DNA from 4 places in the Kitasatospora sp. NPDC043950 genome. Region 1 is predicted to be linked to each of the others. Evidence: riboswitches for the same ligand, from Rfam matches in the RefSeq annotation. Region 1 holds a riboswitch; each other region holds the start of a gene.

What was found. A riboswitch is a leader RNA that binds a small molecule or an ion and turns the genes downstream of it on or off. The one in region 1 is predicted to bind cyclic di-AMP.
Region 2: it holds a riboswitch for cyclic di-AMP, as region 1 does, so the genes downstream of both, AC07BF_RS09870 (glycoside hydrolase family 16 protein) here and AC07BF_RS17990 (M23 family metallopeptidase) in region 1, are expected to answer to the same signal.
Region 3: it holds a riboswitch for cyclic di-AMP, as region 1 does, so the genes downstream of both, AC07BF_RS08990 (transglycosylase family protein) here and AC07BF_RS17990 (M23 family metallopeptidase) in region 1, are expected to answer to the same signal.
Region 4: it holds a riboswitch for cyclic di-AMP, as region 1 does, so the genes downstream of both, AC07BF_RS33915 (LysM peptidoglycan-binding domain-containing protein) here and AC07BF_RS17990 (M23 family metallopeptidase) in region 1, are expected to answer to the same signal.

The regions. Positions count from the first base shown of each region.
Region 1 is NZ_JBWKER010000024.1:78,330-82,025, reverse strand. Features, by position in the region: gene AC07BF_RS17995 (MFS transporter) at 1-852, opposite strand, end outside; cyclic di-AMP (ydaO/yuaA leader) riboswitch at 1,165-1,347, shown strand; gene AC07BF_RS17990 (M23 family metallopeptidase) at 1,350-2,309, shown strand; gene AC07BF_RS17985 (DUF2470 domain-containing protein) at 2,586-3,305, opposite strand; gene AC07BF_RS17980 (MFS transporter) at 3,485-3,696, shown strand, end outside.
Region 2 is NZ_JBWKER010000011.1:34,868-38,563, reverse strand. Features, by position in the region: gene AC07BF_RS09885 (alpha/beta hydrolase) at 1-16, shown strand, start outside; gene AC07BF_RS09880 (MoaF-related domain-containing protein) at 110-439, opposite strand; gene AC07BF_RS09875 (esterase/lipase family protein) at 649-1,986, shown strand; cyclic di-AMP (ydaO/yuaA leader) riboswitch at 2,221-2,387, shown strand; gene AC07BF_RS09870 (glycoside hydrolase family 16 protein) at 2,390-3,696, shown strand, end outside.
Region 3 is NZ_JBWKER010000009.1:160,615-164,310, reverse strand. Features, by position in the region: gene AC07BF_RS09000 (DUF397 domain-containing protein) at 254-517, opposite strand; gene AC07BF_RS08995 (hypothetical protein) at 1,077-2,054, shown strand; cyclic di-AMP (ydaO/yuaA leader) riboswitch at 2,479-2,649, shown strand; gene AC07BF_RS08990 (transglycosylase family protein) at 2,636-3,696, shown strand, end outside.
Region 4 is NZ_JBWKER010000074.1:21,336-25,031, forward strand. Features, by position in the region: gene AC07BF_RS33900 (nucleoside triphosphate pyrophosphohydrolase) at 1-123, shown strand, start outside; gene AC07BF_RS33905 (SDR family NAD(P)-dependent oxidoreductase) at 141-566, opposite strand; gene AC07BF_RS33910 (cytochrome P450 family protein) at 831-2,126, shown strand; cyclic di-AMP (ydaO/yuaA leader) riboswitch at 2,337-2,504, shown strand; gene AC07BF_RS33915 (LysM peptidoglycan-binding domain-containing protein) at 2,510-3,427, shown strand; gene eno (phosphopyruvate hydratase) at 3,695-3,696, shown strand, end outside.

The sequences.
Region 1 (3,696 bases):
CGCCGCGTAGACGCAGAGGGTGACCAGGTTGACGGCGGTGAACAGCCGGGAGGAGAAGAGGCCGAGCGGCAGCATCGGCTCGGCGGCGCGGCGCTCGACCGCGATGAAGGCAGCGCCGAGCAGCAGGCCGATCGCGCCGGTGAGCCAGACCGCGGGGGACAGGCCCTCCCCGGCGGCGGTCAGCGCGTAGGTGATCGCGCCGAGGGCGAGCGCGGCGAGCAGCGCGCCGGGGACGTCGAAGCGGCCGACGGCGCTCTCGTTCCGGCTCTCGGGGACGAACCGGGAGGTGACCGCGACCACGGCGGCCGCGAGCGGAAGGTTCAGCAGGAAGATCCACCGCCAGCCGGGGCCGTCCACCAGCCAGCCGCCGAGGAAGGGGCCGACCGCGGCCGACACCCCGCCGAGGCCCGACCACAGGCCGACCGCCGCCGAGCGGTCGTCCGGGTGGAAGACGGCTTGCAGCATGGCGAGCGAACCGGGGGTGAGCAGCGCCCCGCCGATGCCCTGGACGGCGCGGGCGGCGATCAGCACGTGGATGGTGGGGGCGGCGGCGCAGGCCGCGGAGGCGGCGGCGAACCAGAGCACGCCGATCAGGAAGACCCGGCGCCGGCCGTACCGGTCGCCGAGCGCGCCGCCGAGCAGGATCAGTCCGGCCAGGGTGAGCAGATAGGCGTTGAGCGTCCACTGCAGGGACGCGAGGGAGGCGCCGAGATCGGTGCCGATGCGGGGCAGCGCGACGTTCACCACGGTGCCGTCGAGCATCGCCATGCTGGAGCCGAGCACCGTCGCGAGGAGGACCCAGCGTCCCCGCGAGGTGCCCAGGCGCAGTGTTCCTGCTTCGGAGGTGGCCACGGGCCGATCCTGCGCCCGTGGGGCGTACGTGACAAGGGTCACCGGGGGGTGTGTCGGTGGGTGCGCGGTGCGTGAGCGGGCGGGTGCGCAGCGGTGGCGGAATCGGCGCAGCGTCGTGGATCAGTGGCGCCGGGTGAATGGATTGTGCACGTACGGTGCAGCCGATCATTCGGAGGGTCACCGCAGCTCGGGGGGTTGTTGCCGGTTCAAGTGATCGACATTGCTTCACCCGAACGGATGGGTTTTAGTTCAGCGACCGCCCGGCCAGTCCGGACGGATCCACCGGGTGGAACGCCGAATCCTGCCGCTGCCCGGTGGCTCGCACCGAACTCTGTACGGCAGGAGCGGGGGACCCACAGGTAAGTCGCCGGACCGGAAACGGCACGCTTTCGCGTACCCGGATCCAGGGCCGGCTAGGGGTGAAGCCGCATGTGCGGCCGGGCAACTCCAGCCCGAACCCGACAGCTCACCTCGCAGGCGTCGGAGAGGAAAATTCCATGCCTGCACAGGCTCGTCGTATCGCCCTGCCCCGCGCCGCCCGCATCGGGATCGCCACCGCCGTCACCGGTGTCTCCTTCGCCCTGCCGCTCGTCACCGCGATGAGCGCCCAGGCCCACCCCGCGCCGGCCGCCGCGGTCACCGCCGCCCCGGCCGCCGCTCCCGCCGACCAGGCCCAGGCCTCGTCGCAGGAGAGCTACCGCGTCGTCAGCGGCGACACCCTGTCCCGGATCGCCGACGCCCAGCACGTCGACGGCGGCTGGCAGGCGCTGTACGACCACAACCGTGAGGTCGTCGGCGGCAACCCGGACCTGATCTTCCCCGGTCAGCGGCTCGTGATCGCGGGCCAGGCCGCCCCGGCCAAGCCCGCTGCCCCGGCGAAGCCCGCCCAGCCGTCCGCCCAGGACGCCGCGCCGGCCACCACCGCCGCCAAGCCGCAGGCCCAGCCGGAGGTCCGGACCGAGGCGGCCAAGCCGTCCGCCCAGCTCCAGACCCAGCTGCAGACCGCCGCGCCGTCCGCCGTGGTCACCGCCGTGCCGGTCGCCGCCGCTTCGGCCTTCGTCGCCCCGCTGGCCGGCCCGAAGCTGGGCACCGCGTACGGCGTGGCAGGCTCGATGTGGGCCTCCGGCCACCACACCGGCCAGGACTTCGTCGCCTCCACCGGCACCCCGCTGCGCGCCGTCGGCAACGGTGTCGTGGTGAAGGCCGGCAACGGCGGCGCCTACGGCAACGAGGTCGAGATCAAGCTCGCCGACGGCCACTTCGCCGAGTACGCGCACCTCTCCTCGATCGGGGTGAAGATCGGTCAGGCCGTCAAGGCCGGACAGCAGATCGGCCTCTCCGGCGCGACCGGCAACGTGACCGGCCCGCACCTGCACTTCGAGATCCGCAACGGCTCGGAGTACGGCTCGGACATCAACCCGGTCGCCTACCTGCGGGCCCACGGCGTCGCGCTCTGACCCGTACCGGATGTACCGGATGTGCCGGATCTGCCGGATGTACCGGATGAGGAACCACCGCTGCTACGGGGCGAATCGACCGCCCGGGATGGTCATGTCGGGTGACCGCTCGACCGGGTGATCGCCGCAGCAGTGGACATGGGCGCGGGACACGCCCAGGCCGGCCCGGCTCGCGAGACTTCTCTCGCGAGCCGGGTCGGCCGCTGTCGTTTCCGGGCCTTGGTGGGTGTGTCCGGGGAGAGTTGACGATACGTCAGTGTGCTTCGGCGGGCCGGTTCAGAGCCGGTGGGCGGGCAGCCCGTGCTGGGCGGCGGTCAGCAGCTCGTGCATCCGCTGCCCGAAGTCCTCGGTGTCGGCGGCCGGTTCGGGGAAGACCAGGCGGACGTCGCGGTGGCCGTGCGGGTGGTCCAGGCGCAGGACCAGGCCGTGGCGGTCCAGGGCGAGCGGGCGGACCTCCGGGTGCTGGGCGAGCAGGTCCGGGTCGAGCAGCCGGGTGAGGACGGCGAGGGCGTCGGCGTGGTCGTCGGCGAGGTGGGTGAGCATGGCGGCCTCGTAACGGGCCAGCGGGTCGGGCGTGGCGAGGGCGAGGTCGCCAGCGGTGAGCGCGCCGGTGCCGTAGGGGGTGGCGAGGACGGCGTGGGCGACGTCCACGCGCAGGTGGACGCTGAGGCCGTCGTCGGCGAGGTGGGCCAGGTGCAGTCGGCCGGCCAGGGTGAGGCGGGCGCGGATCCGGTCGCGGACGGCGACGGGGGAGATGTCGGTGACGTCCAGGACGACGGCGAGTCCGTCGGTGGCGCGGGCGGCGGCGGTGGCGAGCGGGTCGCCCAGCGGGGCGCGCAGGCGCAGCCGGGAGCCGTGGACGGAGACCGGGGTGTCGAGGTCGTGGTGTTCGCCGCAGGCGCGGACGGTGAGCGAGGAGGTCGCGCTGAGCAGGCTCTGGACGCGCTCGGCGGTGGTGGGTTCGGGCACCTCGGCGTCGCCGGCGGGCAGGCTCATGACGGACCTCCAGTTAGTTAGGTGAGCCTAACCTAATCTCCGCTCGAGGGTGTGGCAAGTGGCGTGGCCGGGATTGCTGTCGTCGGGGATAGGTGGCGCTTGCAAGTACCTGCGGGTGTCTCGTATTGTCGACGCTGGTAGTTGCATGCGCAACGGTTCTCTCTGGAAAGCGGTCCCTCATGCCCCTCGCGCTCCTGGCGCTGGCGATCAGCGCCTTCGGTATCGGCACCACCGAGTTCGTGATCATGGGCCTGCTGCCCGAGGTCGCCGGCGACTTCTCGGTCTCCATCCCCACCGCCGGTCTGCTGATCTCCGGCTACGCGCTCGGCGTCGTGGTCGGCGGCCCGCTGCTCACCATCCTCGGCACCCGGGCCCCCCGCAAGGGCATGCT
Region 2 (3,696 bases), on a different contig from region 1:
GAACCAGGCTGCCTGAGCAGGCCGCCCGAGCAGACTGTCTGAGCAGGCAGTCTGCTCAGACGGTCTGAGTAAGCCGACGGACAGCGAGGGGGCGCGGGAGCGGTGAGGCTCAGGCCACCCGCTCCAGCGTCCCGGTGTGCAGCTCGCCGACCCGGCCGCCCTCGCCCTCGTACGTCCAGAAGGCGCGCACCGTCAGCCGGCCGAGGTCCATCACGTGGCTGACGGTGATCCCGCTCTCCTCGGTCCAGCTGATGAAGTAGATCTCCGGCGCCACCTCGGCGACGTGCAGCCGCACGTCCTCCCACTGGCCCGCCGACTCGCCGAGGCCCTCCCAGCGCAGCCGCCTGCCGTCGGCCGAGTAGGTGTTGCGGAAGGCCGCGCCGTTGTCGGCCCGGAAGAGGTAGGTGCGGCCGGCGAAGGCGGGCAGGGGCGCGGTCATGGTGGGGCGGTACCTCGTTCCTGTGGGGCCGTGCACGGCGGTCTTGTGCACTGCGGAAGATGTCGGACCTCCAATTTATCCGACCCGGTGAGCCGGGTGGGCGCACCCGTGGACGGTGCGCCACGGCACCGGCCGCCACCGCGCAGGCCGGCGCGGTGTGCGGCGGGCACCTGGGCGCCCGCCGGCGGCCGGTCCTACCGTCCACCCCCATGAGACGCACCCCCACCCCCATGCGGCACACCCCCACCGCCGTCAGACGCACCCCCACCGCGTTGTCCGCCCTCCTGCTCACCCTCGCCGCGCTGCTCCTCGGCACCCCCACTCCCGCCCAGGCCACCGCCGCCCAGACCGTCACTTCCCAGACCACCGCCCAGGCGGCCACCGCCCCGCTCACCCTCGAAGCCGCCTTCCCCGCCCCCGGCAACGGCTGGGCCAAGGTCGAGCGCTACCTCGACACCACCCCCGGCTTCCGCACCGAGCAGTACCCGGCCGACGGCCGCGGCGACCAGGACGGCGCCCGCCGGACGTACTTCGGCGGCACCGGCCAGCCCTCCTCCAGCCGCTTCCTGCTGTACTCGGCGACCGGCTGGGACACCGGTAGCCGTCCGACCCCCGTGCTGCTGGTCCACGGCGCCAACGACAACGCCGACCGCGCCTGGGCGAACCCGGGGGAGAGCGGCACCTGCGGTGCCTCCGCCTGCCCGTCCACCGGCCTCGCCCAGTACCTCGCCGGCACCGGCCACCGGGTGTTCGCCATCGGCTTCGCCCACAAGCAGGGCGACAACCTGTTCCAGGCGCAGGCCGTCGGCGACGCCGTCGCGCTGATCCGGGCCCGCCTCGGCGTCCCGCAGGTGGACGTGGTGGCCTGGAGCAAGGGCGAGGTCGCCGCCCGGGCGTACGTGTCCTCGGTGCGCCCGTCCTGGGGGCGGGCCTACGCGGGCGACGTGCGCCGCCTGATCACCCTCGGGGGCCCGAACGGCGGGCTCGACTACGTGTACGCGCACGGCTGGTCGTTCGACCTCGCGAGCTGGCCGGCCTGCGGCGGCACCGCCAACGCGCCGTCCCCGCACCTCTACATGACCTGCTACGGCACCTACACGGCGCAGCCCTGCCTCGGCGTGCTGCCCACCGGCGGCTACGACTGCTACCCGGGCCAGCGCCAGCTGCTCGCCCGCTGGGACGGCCGGTACGGGGTGGACGGCACCGCCCAGGACTGGTGGACCACCTACTACGGCGGCCAGGGCTTCTACACCTCCGGCCAGGGCATCCAGGCGGCGATCGACGCCGGTTCGCTGATCGCGCCGCTGCAACAGGCGGGCGTCCCCGCGTCGGTGCGCACCTATCTGCTCGCGGGCGGGTCCGCCGACATCCCGGGCGTGCTCAACGAGAACCGGGGGCCCAGCGACGGCATCGTGTTCACCGCGAGCGCCCTGGACACCACCGGCATCGCGACGATCGGCGGCACCCGGCTGCTCACCGGCCTCAACCACCTGGAACTCGCCTGGGCACCGGAGGCCGAGAGCCAGGTCGACAACTGGCTCGCTTGACCCGTGGACCGCCGATTCGCCGATTCGCCGATTCGTCGTTCGGCAGCTCGACGGCTCCGCTGATCCGTCCCAACTGATCCACCACGCAGCGTCGTTGATCGACACCGCTGTGACCTGTGCGACAACCGGCCCGAGCAGGTTGTCCGTTCACGGACGGCCCGCCTAGCCTGCAACCGTCGTCCGCCCTCGCGGACCCCCGCCGCCGGGACGCCGAGTCCTGTCCACCCGCCGGCCGGCAACCGAGCACCACAGCGGACGGGAGCGGGGGAACCAAGGTCAGCGCCCGGCCCGTACGCTCCCGCGTGCGGGCCGTGGCTAGGGGTGAAGCCGCTTCCACCGGCGGCCGGGCTGCCTCAGCCCGAATCCGACAGCTCACCTCGCAGGCGTCGCAGAGGACACTGCCATGCACCAGCCTGCCCGGCGCCGCGCGCCGCGCCACGCCCGTCCCTCCCACCGGGGCCGCAACGCCGCCCTCGCCGTCACCGGAGCGCTCGCCGTCACCGGCGCCGGACTGCTCGGCCTGCCGGCCGTCTCCGGCGCCCAGGCCGCCACCGCCCCGACCGTCACCCAGGACCGGCTCGCCCCGGCGACCATGGTCGCCAACCAGGCCGCCACCGCCTCGCTGACCCTCCACTCCTCGGCCTGCTTCACCGCGAAGACCGTCGGCGTGGGCGTCCGGAACGCGGCCGGTGCGAACCTCGACTTCCCGGGCAACGCCTCCAATGTGCAGATCTGCCCGAGCGGCCTGTCCTTCACCAGCGGCGCACGCGCCCTGCCGGCCGGGACGTGCACCCAGTTCGGCTTCTGGCAGGACCTCGGCGGGGCCTGGCACAACCTGGCCTCGCAGCAGCTGGTGGTCTCCAGCACCCCGGCGCCGACTCCGCCCCCGACCCCGACGCCCACCACGAAGCCGACTCCCGCCCCGACCCCGACTCCCGCCCCGACCCCGACTCCCGCCCCGACCCCGACGGCGACCCCCACCGCGAAGCCGACCCCGACGAGCAGCCCGAGCCCGAGCAGCCCGAGCGCCACCGCCAGCCCGTCGGCCGGCACCCCCGTATCCCCGGTCGCCGGCAAGTCGCTGACCTGGTCCGACGAGTTCAACGGCCCGATCAGCTGGGGCTCGCGCTGGGTCGGCGACAAGAGCACCGCGTACAAGTACGGAAACCACAACCCGGACGACAACAAGCTCGACCTGCTGAACAAGAACAACGTCAGCGTCGCGAACGGGGTCGCCACCTTCACCGCTGCGCCCGGCACCACCACGCTGGAGAACGGCAAGCAGGCCTGGAACACCGGCTTCCTGACCACCGAGGGCTCCAGCGAGGGCTTCCAGGTCAGGACCGGCGACTACGCCGAGACCCGGGTCAAGCTGCCGTCCGGCTCCGGCGCCTGGCCGGCCTTCTGGACCTGGAAGAACGGCAACGGGGAGGTCGACTCCTTCGAGTACCACCCCGACAACCCGAACCTGCTGGAGCTGACCAACCACGTCAACCCCGGCAACCCCAAGTACTACACCGACGCCGGTGCCGTCGCGAAGGACCAGTGGGTGACCATCGGCACCTATTACGGCGCCACCTCGGTGGACTGGTACGTCAACGGCGCCAAGGTGTTCTCGGACGGCAAGGGCGTCGGCGCCAACTGGTCGGCGTACCTGATCCTCAACCTGTCGGTCGGCGCGGGGAAGTACCACCCGGCGCCGCAGGGCAC
Region 3 (3,696 bases), on a different contig from region 1:
CCTGTCTCCCGGACGAGCCGGCCGGACCGACGGCCGGGCACCCCGGCGGCCCGACTCCCGTCCACGTCCGGGCCCCCAGCCGTGCGCGGGACCACCCGCCACACCTGCGCGCGGTCGGCCGCGAGAACGGCCGCCACGAGAGCGCCCGCCACGAGAGCGCCCGTCATGTGGCCCCGGACCGGCCCCGGACAAGACAAAGGCCGTCGCGGTGTCAGCACCCACGACGGCCCCCCGATGGCAGGACGGCGGCCGGTCAGACCGCCAGGTGGTCGAACTCCCCGTCCTTGGCCCCCAGCAGCAGGGCGGCGATCTCGGCCCGGGTGTAGATGAGCGCCGGACCTTCCGGGAAGCGCGAGTTGCGCATCGCCACATCGCCCCCCGGCAGGGCCGCGAACTCGACGCAGTTCCCCTGGGAGTTGCTGTGCAGGCTCTTCTGCCAGACAACCCCCTTGAGGTCGGCGGCCGCCATCCCGTTGTAGGTGTCGTACGAGCCGTACGTGTCCTGCGAGTCGTGCATAGAAATCTCCCGAAGAGCTCCGGAGTGGTCGTCCAGCGCGGCGCTCCCGGCACCCGCCGAACGAACGGACCGGCCCCGTACCGGCCCGGCACAACGCCTCACTTGACGCGATGATAGCTGCTGTGCACGTGCATCAGCACGGGACATTGCAGGTGCACGAGGCCTTTCACCGGCAGTTCTGAACTCTTCACGGACCCTTCTCCTGACGGTACGTAAACGGACATAGCCGAGTGAATCGCCAGATTCTCGATAACCGGCCGTGAGCGATTCCCCGCTGAATGTTGATCTTCAGACGCCCGGAGTCGCGCCTTCGTGACCCTCCGTCAGGCGACCTCCCGGCTGTGAGACATCTCACGCGCCACAGAAGCAACTCGACGCCCCGTCGGACACGTCAGGGCAACCAGCGGTGATCGCTCGAAGGCTGGGTGAGATATGTCCGGATTGCGGGCAAACCGCCCGGACGGACACGACGGGAGCGCGGCGCACCCGCCATGACCACGTGAAACTCGAACGGCAGCCGAATGCAGGCCTGACGGGCCGATGTCCTACGATCTCCGGCATGAGCACCGCAGCCATCCCGGGCGCGCCACTGCCCGTCCGCACTCCAGGCTCCCGTGCGCGGGGGCGCCACCGTCGCCCCGAGCGCCCCGAGATCCCGGCCGGATCCCCGGCCCTGGTGCTCGCCGTGCCCGCGACCGCCGGGCCCGAGTCCCGCTCGGTCGTCGAGGAGCTGCTGTCGATCGTCCGCAGCGAGCAGGGCGACATCCAGACCGCCGTCGGCTACCTCCCGGGCGAAGCCGCCCAGGGCGCCGACAGCGACGACCGCACCGTCGCCGAACTGCTGGCCATGGCCGCCGAGGCCGGCCTGCCCGCGCCGGTCCTGGTGCCGCTGGTACCCGGCCCGCACGGATTCCTGACCGAACTCCACGCCCTCGCCGCCGAGTACGGAGCCCCCGTCACCGACGTGCTCGGCCCGCACCCGCTGCTCGCCGAGGCCGTGCACGTGCGCCTGTCCGAGGCCGGCCTGGCGCGTGCCGACCGGGCCCGGCTGTTCGCCATCGCGACCGCCGCGGACGGCGTCGTGCTGACCACCGTCGGCGGCGAGGAGGCCGCTGCCGCTGCCGGCATCACCGGTGTCCTGCTGGCGGCCCGGCTGGCCGTCCCGGTCGTGCCCGCCGCGCTCGACGTGCCGGGCTCGGTCGCCGCGGCCGTCAACCACCTCAAGGAGACCGGCTCCCAGCGCCCGGCGCTGGCCCCGCTGGTGATCGGGCCGGAGGCCGACTCCGAGCTGCTCGCCACGGCCGCCGAGGAGACCGGCTGCCCGTCCGCGGCGCCGCTGGGCGCCTACCCGACGGTCGGCCAGCTGATCGCCTCCACCTACCTGGCCGCGCTGCCGGCGCCCTCCCCCGAGGCCCTGACGCGGGCCGAGGCCGAGGCGGCGGAGGCCGCCGAGGGCACCCACGCCGACCACTCCGGCCGGGGTGGTCGCGCCGCTCACGCCGCTCACGCCGCCGCCGAGGAGTCGGCCGGCCAGTAGTAGCGGTCACCGCACGTGTGAAGGGCCCGGAACGGCTACGTTCCGGGCCCTTCCCGCTTGTCCCGTAAGGGAGTTAAAGGACGAATAGGTGTGATGTCCGTTCTATCCGCATTTGTTCACCATCGCTCGACGCACCCCCCGACGGCCACAGTGCGGACACGCCGCTCTCCCGGCGGGCAGGCCCCCGGGCGACCCGACCCACCGTCACCCGCCTCCTGAAACGCAGACAGTTGCGCGCACCCTTCGCGGCGTTGCCGGAAATCGGTCATTTCCGATCATGACAAGTGAGGGGAACGACCGTTCTCGCCAAACCGTGATGCGCGTCACAGGTGTTTGCAGTTTGAACTTAAGTCTGCTTAACGTGCTCCCCGTTCGTGGCCACACGAACCCAGTTCATCCGCGACGCCGAGTCCTGCCGTCGGATGTCCTGGCAGCGCGAAAACGCACCACGGCAGGAGCGGGGGACCCACAGGTAAGTCGCCCCGGACCGTTCCCCGGAACGATCCAGGGCTAGGGGTGAAGCCGCGCCCACAGCGCGGCCGGGCAACTCCAGCCCGAATCCGACAGCTCACCTCGCAGGCGTGGGAGAGGACTGCGTCTTCATGCTGCCCACCAACGGCACCCGTCTGTCCAGTCGTACCCGACGCGTGATCGCCGCCGTCGGCGTCGCGGGCGTCGGCCTCACCATCCCCTGCCTCACCTCCGGCACCGCCTCCGCCGCCTCCGTCGCCACCTGGGACAAGGTCGCCCAGTGCGAGAGCACCGGCAACTGGAGCATCAACACCGGCAACGGCTTCTACGGCGGCCTGCAGTTCACCTCCAGCACCTGGGCCGCCTTCGGCGGCACCGCCTACGCCCCCCAGGCCAACCAGGCCACCAAGGACCAGCAGATCGCCGTCGCCGAGAAGGTCCTCGCCTCGCAGGGCCCCGGCGCCTGGCCGGTGTGCTCGGTCCAGGCCGGCCTGACCAAGGGCGGCACCCCGGCCGCCGTCGACACCTCGGCCGGCTCGACCACCGGCTCGGCTGCCGGTTCGACCGCCACCAAGCCCGCCGCGAAGCCGGCCGCCCCGGCCGCCAAGCCCGCGCAGACCCAGACCCCGGCCCCGGCCGCGAAGCCCGCCAAGCCGGCCGCACCGGCCCAGGACCAGGCGCAGGCCCCCGCCGACTCCACCAACGGCACCTCGGCCCAGAAGGGCCAGAGCCAGGCCCGGAACAGCGCCCAGCCCCAGGCCGACGACTACACCGTCGCCTCCGGCGACTGGCTGTCCTCGATCGCCGACAAGCACAACCTCCAGGGCGGCTGGCAGCGGCTGTACGAACTCAACCGCGGCACCCTGACCGAGGGCCCGGACTCCATCTACCCGGGCCAGCGCCTCTCGTTCAAGGACGGCGGCCAGGCCCAGCAGTCGGCTCAGGCCGACCGGTCCGGCTCCGGCTCGTCGGCCACGTCCGGCTCGGACTTCACCTGGTTCGACCGCTCGCAGAAGTCCGGCCAGACCTCCAACGGCGCTGTCGCGAGCGCCAAGCCGGCCGCCCAGCCCCAGGCCCCGGCCACCAAGCCGGCCTCCAAGCCGGCCTCCAAGCCGGCCTCCAAGCCGGCCGCCCAGGCTCAGACCCCGGCTCAGACCCCGGCCGCCACCGG
Region 4 (3,696 bases), on a different contig from region 1:
CTGGCGGTGGCGCAGCGGGCGCACGACGCCGGGGTGGACGTGGACGCGGCGCTGCGCTCGGCCGCGCGCGGTTACCGGGACGCGGTGCGCGCGGCCGAGGGCCTCGGGCCGGTCGGCGAGTAGCGGGCCCGGGCAGGGCCTCAGGCGGCCGTGGCGGTGTTCTCGATCGGCCGCCGCTGCCGGGGGACGACTTCGCCGATGGCCTCGCCGACGAGGGCGAGGAGTTCGGCGAGGCGTTCGAGGTCGAGGCGGGCGGGCAGTTCGGCGAGCGAGACGATCCGCTCGCCGTCGGGGCCGGCGACGCAGAACAGGTCGATGGGGCCGAGGTGCTTCTCGGCGGTGTCGACGAGGGCGGCGACGTCGCTGGGGCGGCGGATGTCGCCGCCGACGCCGACGACGGGGCAGCCCGGCCGGTCGAGTTCGGTGGCGAGGTCCTCGGCGACGCCCGCACGCTGGTCGGCGATCAGCACTCCGGCGGCGCCGGCGGCGGCGAACCGGCGGGCGAGCTCGGCTCCCGATCCGCCGTCGAGTACCGCGATGACGACGACTGCCCCGCTGACCCGCATGGTCTGCTCCTCCCTGTGGGCGACACCGCACCGGCGCCCACGATTTCTGCGGAGGATCGTAGGCAGGTCCTGACCCTCCGCAACAGGGATTACCCCTCAGGTGACCAGGGTCACGCCCGCCACCCGGCCAAGAGCTGTCCAAGAGCTGTCCACGGACCGTCCACGGAGCGTTGGCGGGCCGTCCGCCGGGTGTCGACGATCCGGCCCCGCCGGTCGCGTCCGCCGGAGGCGGTGCGGCCCCGACCCACCGGATACGGTCGACGCATGCCAGTGCAGCCCGATCCCGCCGCCCCGCAGCTCTTCACCTGGGAGTTCGCCACCGATCCGTACCCCGCCTACGCCTGGTTGCGCGAGCACGCCCCGGTGCACCGCACGACGCTGCCGAGCGGGGTGGAGGCCTGGCTGGTGACCCGCTACGCGGACGCTCGGCAGGCGCTGGCGGACGGCCGGCTGTCGAAGAACCCGGCGCACCACAGCGAGCAGGCGCACCGCACCGGGCGGGTGGGAATTCCGGGGGAACGCCAGGCGGACTTGATGACGCATCTGCTGAACATCGACCCGCCGGACCACACCCGGCTGCGCCGGCTGGTGTCGAAGGCGTTCACGCCGCGCCGGGTGGCGGAGTTCGAGCCGCGGGTGCAGCAGCTCACGGACCGGCTGATCGACGGCTTCGCGCAGCGCGGTTCGGCGGACCTGATCCACGAGTTCGCGTTCCCGCTCCCCATCTACGCGATCTGCGACCTGCTGGGCGTGCCGGCCGAGGACCAGGACGACTTCCGGGACTGGGCCGGGATGATGATCCGGCACGGCGGCGGCCAACGCGGCGGCGTGGGGCGGGCGGTGAAGCGGATGCGGGCGTACCTGCTGGAGCTGATCCACCGCAAGCGGGCGGATCCGGGTGATGACTTGATCTCGGGCCTGATCCGGGCGAGTGACCACGGCGAGCACCTGAACGAGAACGAGGCCGCCGCGATGGCGTTCATCCTCCTGTTCGCGGGGTTCGAGACGACCGTCAACCTGATCGGCAACGGCACGTACGCGCTGCTGCGCAACCCGGAGCAGCGCAGGCTGCTGCAGGAGTCGGTGGTGCGCGGCGAGACGGCGCTGCTGGAGACCGGGATCGAGGAACTCCTGCGCTACGACGGGCCGGTGGAGATGGCGACGTGGCGTTTCGCGACGCGGCCGCTGTCGATCGGCGGGGTGGACATCCCGGTGGGCGATCCGGTGCTGGTGGTGCTGGCCGCGGCGGATCGCGATCCGGCCAGGTTCGCGGACGAGAACACCCTGGACCTGGCCCGCACGGACAATCCGCACCTGGGTTTCGGCCACGGGATCCACTACTGCATCGGCGCCCCGCTGGCCCGCCTGGAGGGGCGGAGCGCACTGGCCACGCTGCTTTCCCGGCTGCCGGACCTGCGGCTCGCGGAAAACCCGGAGAACCTGCGCTGGAGGGGCGGCCTGATCATGCGTGGCCTGCGGGAACTCCCGGTCGAATTCACTCCGGAGACCTGCTCTCCGCACGCGCCGCCGGTCACGCCGACCGACGCCCCGACACGCTGACGGCATGTCTCCGGCGGCCCGTGGAGCCAGGCCTGAACCCGCATTAATCCGGACATACCGCCGCCGTTGGTAGGCGATTGACCACGCGCCGTAATTTGTGTGTGATATCGGTGATATGAGCTTGTTATTGGTCTGATGATCTGTCTACTCTCCCTGGAGTTCGCAGCTGCGGACCTCGTGCGCGGAACGCCGAATCCTGCCCGCCGCGTCACGGGAAACCGACCAGACCCTGGGCAGGGGCGGGGGAACCAGGTTTGTTGCCGTTCCCCGACGGCTTGGGGTGAAGCCGCCCGAGCGGAATCGTTTCCGCTTTCGGCGGCCGGGCCACCTCCCGGTCCGAACCCGACAGCTCACCTCGCAGGCGTGCGGAGAGGGACCTCTTCATGCTGTTCGTTGGAACCGGCCGCCACCGCCGTCGCACCCAGACCGAGAAGGCCATCGCCGTCGCCGGTGTGGCCGGCGTCGGACTCGCGATGCCGCTCCTCACCGCCACCGGCGCCTCCGCCGCCCCGGCCTCCACCTGGGACGCCGTCGCCCAGTGCGAGAGCGGCGGCAACTGGAGCATCAACACCGGCAACGGCTTCTCCGGCGGCCTGCAGTTCACGCCCAGCACCTGGAAGGCGTACGGCGGCACCTCCTACGCCCCGCAGGCCAACCAGGCCAGCAAGGCGCAGCAGATCTCGGTCGCCGAGAAGGTGCTGGCCTCGCAGGGCCCGGGCGCCTGGCCGGTCTGCTCCCAGAAGGCCGGCCTGAGCAAGGGCGGCGCCCCGGCCTCCGTGGACACCTCCACGGACGCCAAGCCCGCCAAGCAGTCCGCCGCCAAGCCGACCCAGCAGGCGCAGGCCCCGAAGCCTGCCCAGCAGCCGGTCAAGCAGGCCGCCCCGAAGCCGGCCGCCCAGCAGCCCGTCCAGCAGGCCCCGCAGCAGACGCAGCCGCAGACCCAGGGCTTCTCCGGCAAGGCCGGCTGGGACGCCGACGCGAAGGTGTACTGGTACCAGAACAACGGCGCCTGGTACTGGACCAGCCACCAGAGCGTCTACCAGCAGTACGCGGGCCAGCCCGCCGCCCAGCCGCAGTACGCGCCCCGCGCCGCGCAGCCCGCGCAGTCCGCCCCGGCCGCGCAGCCCGCCGCCGCGCAGGGCGGTCACGACTACACCGTCCGGGCCGGCGACACGCTGTCGACGATCGCCGCCGCCCAGGGCGTGTCCGGCGGCTGGCAGTCGGTGTACGACGGCAACCGCGGCACCGTCGGCGGCAACCCCAACCTGATCATGCCCGGCCAGGTGCTGCACCTCGGCTGAGCGGCCCGGGCCCTGAACGGCCCGCGCCCTGCGGGCGAAGGGGGACGGGACCTGTCCCCCTTCGCCCGCATTCCCCCGTATTCGCCCGCTTCGATCGGGCAAGCAGGTGAACTACTGGTGGGTAGCCGGGCCACACGCTGAGACGGGACCGAGGCCAGCGCGGCCCCGGGGGCCGGGGCGGTTAGGCTCTGGTCGTAACGACTCCGCAATCGTCCCGCCGGCAGCACCCAACGTCAGCCGGACCCTGCTTCCGCAAGGAGATGCCTCGT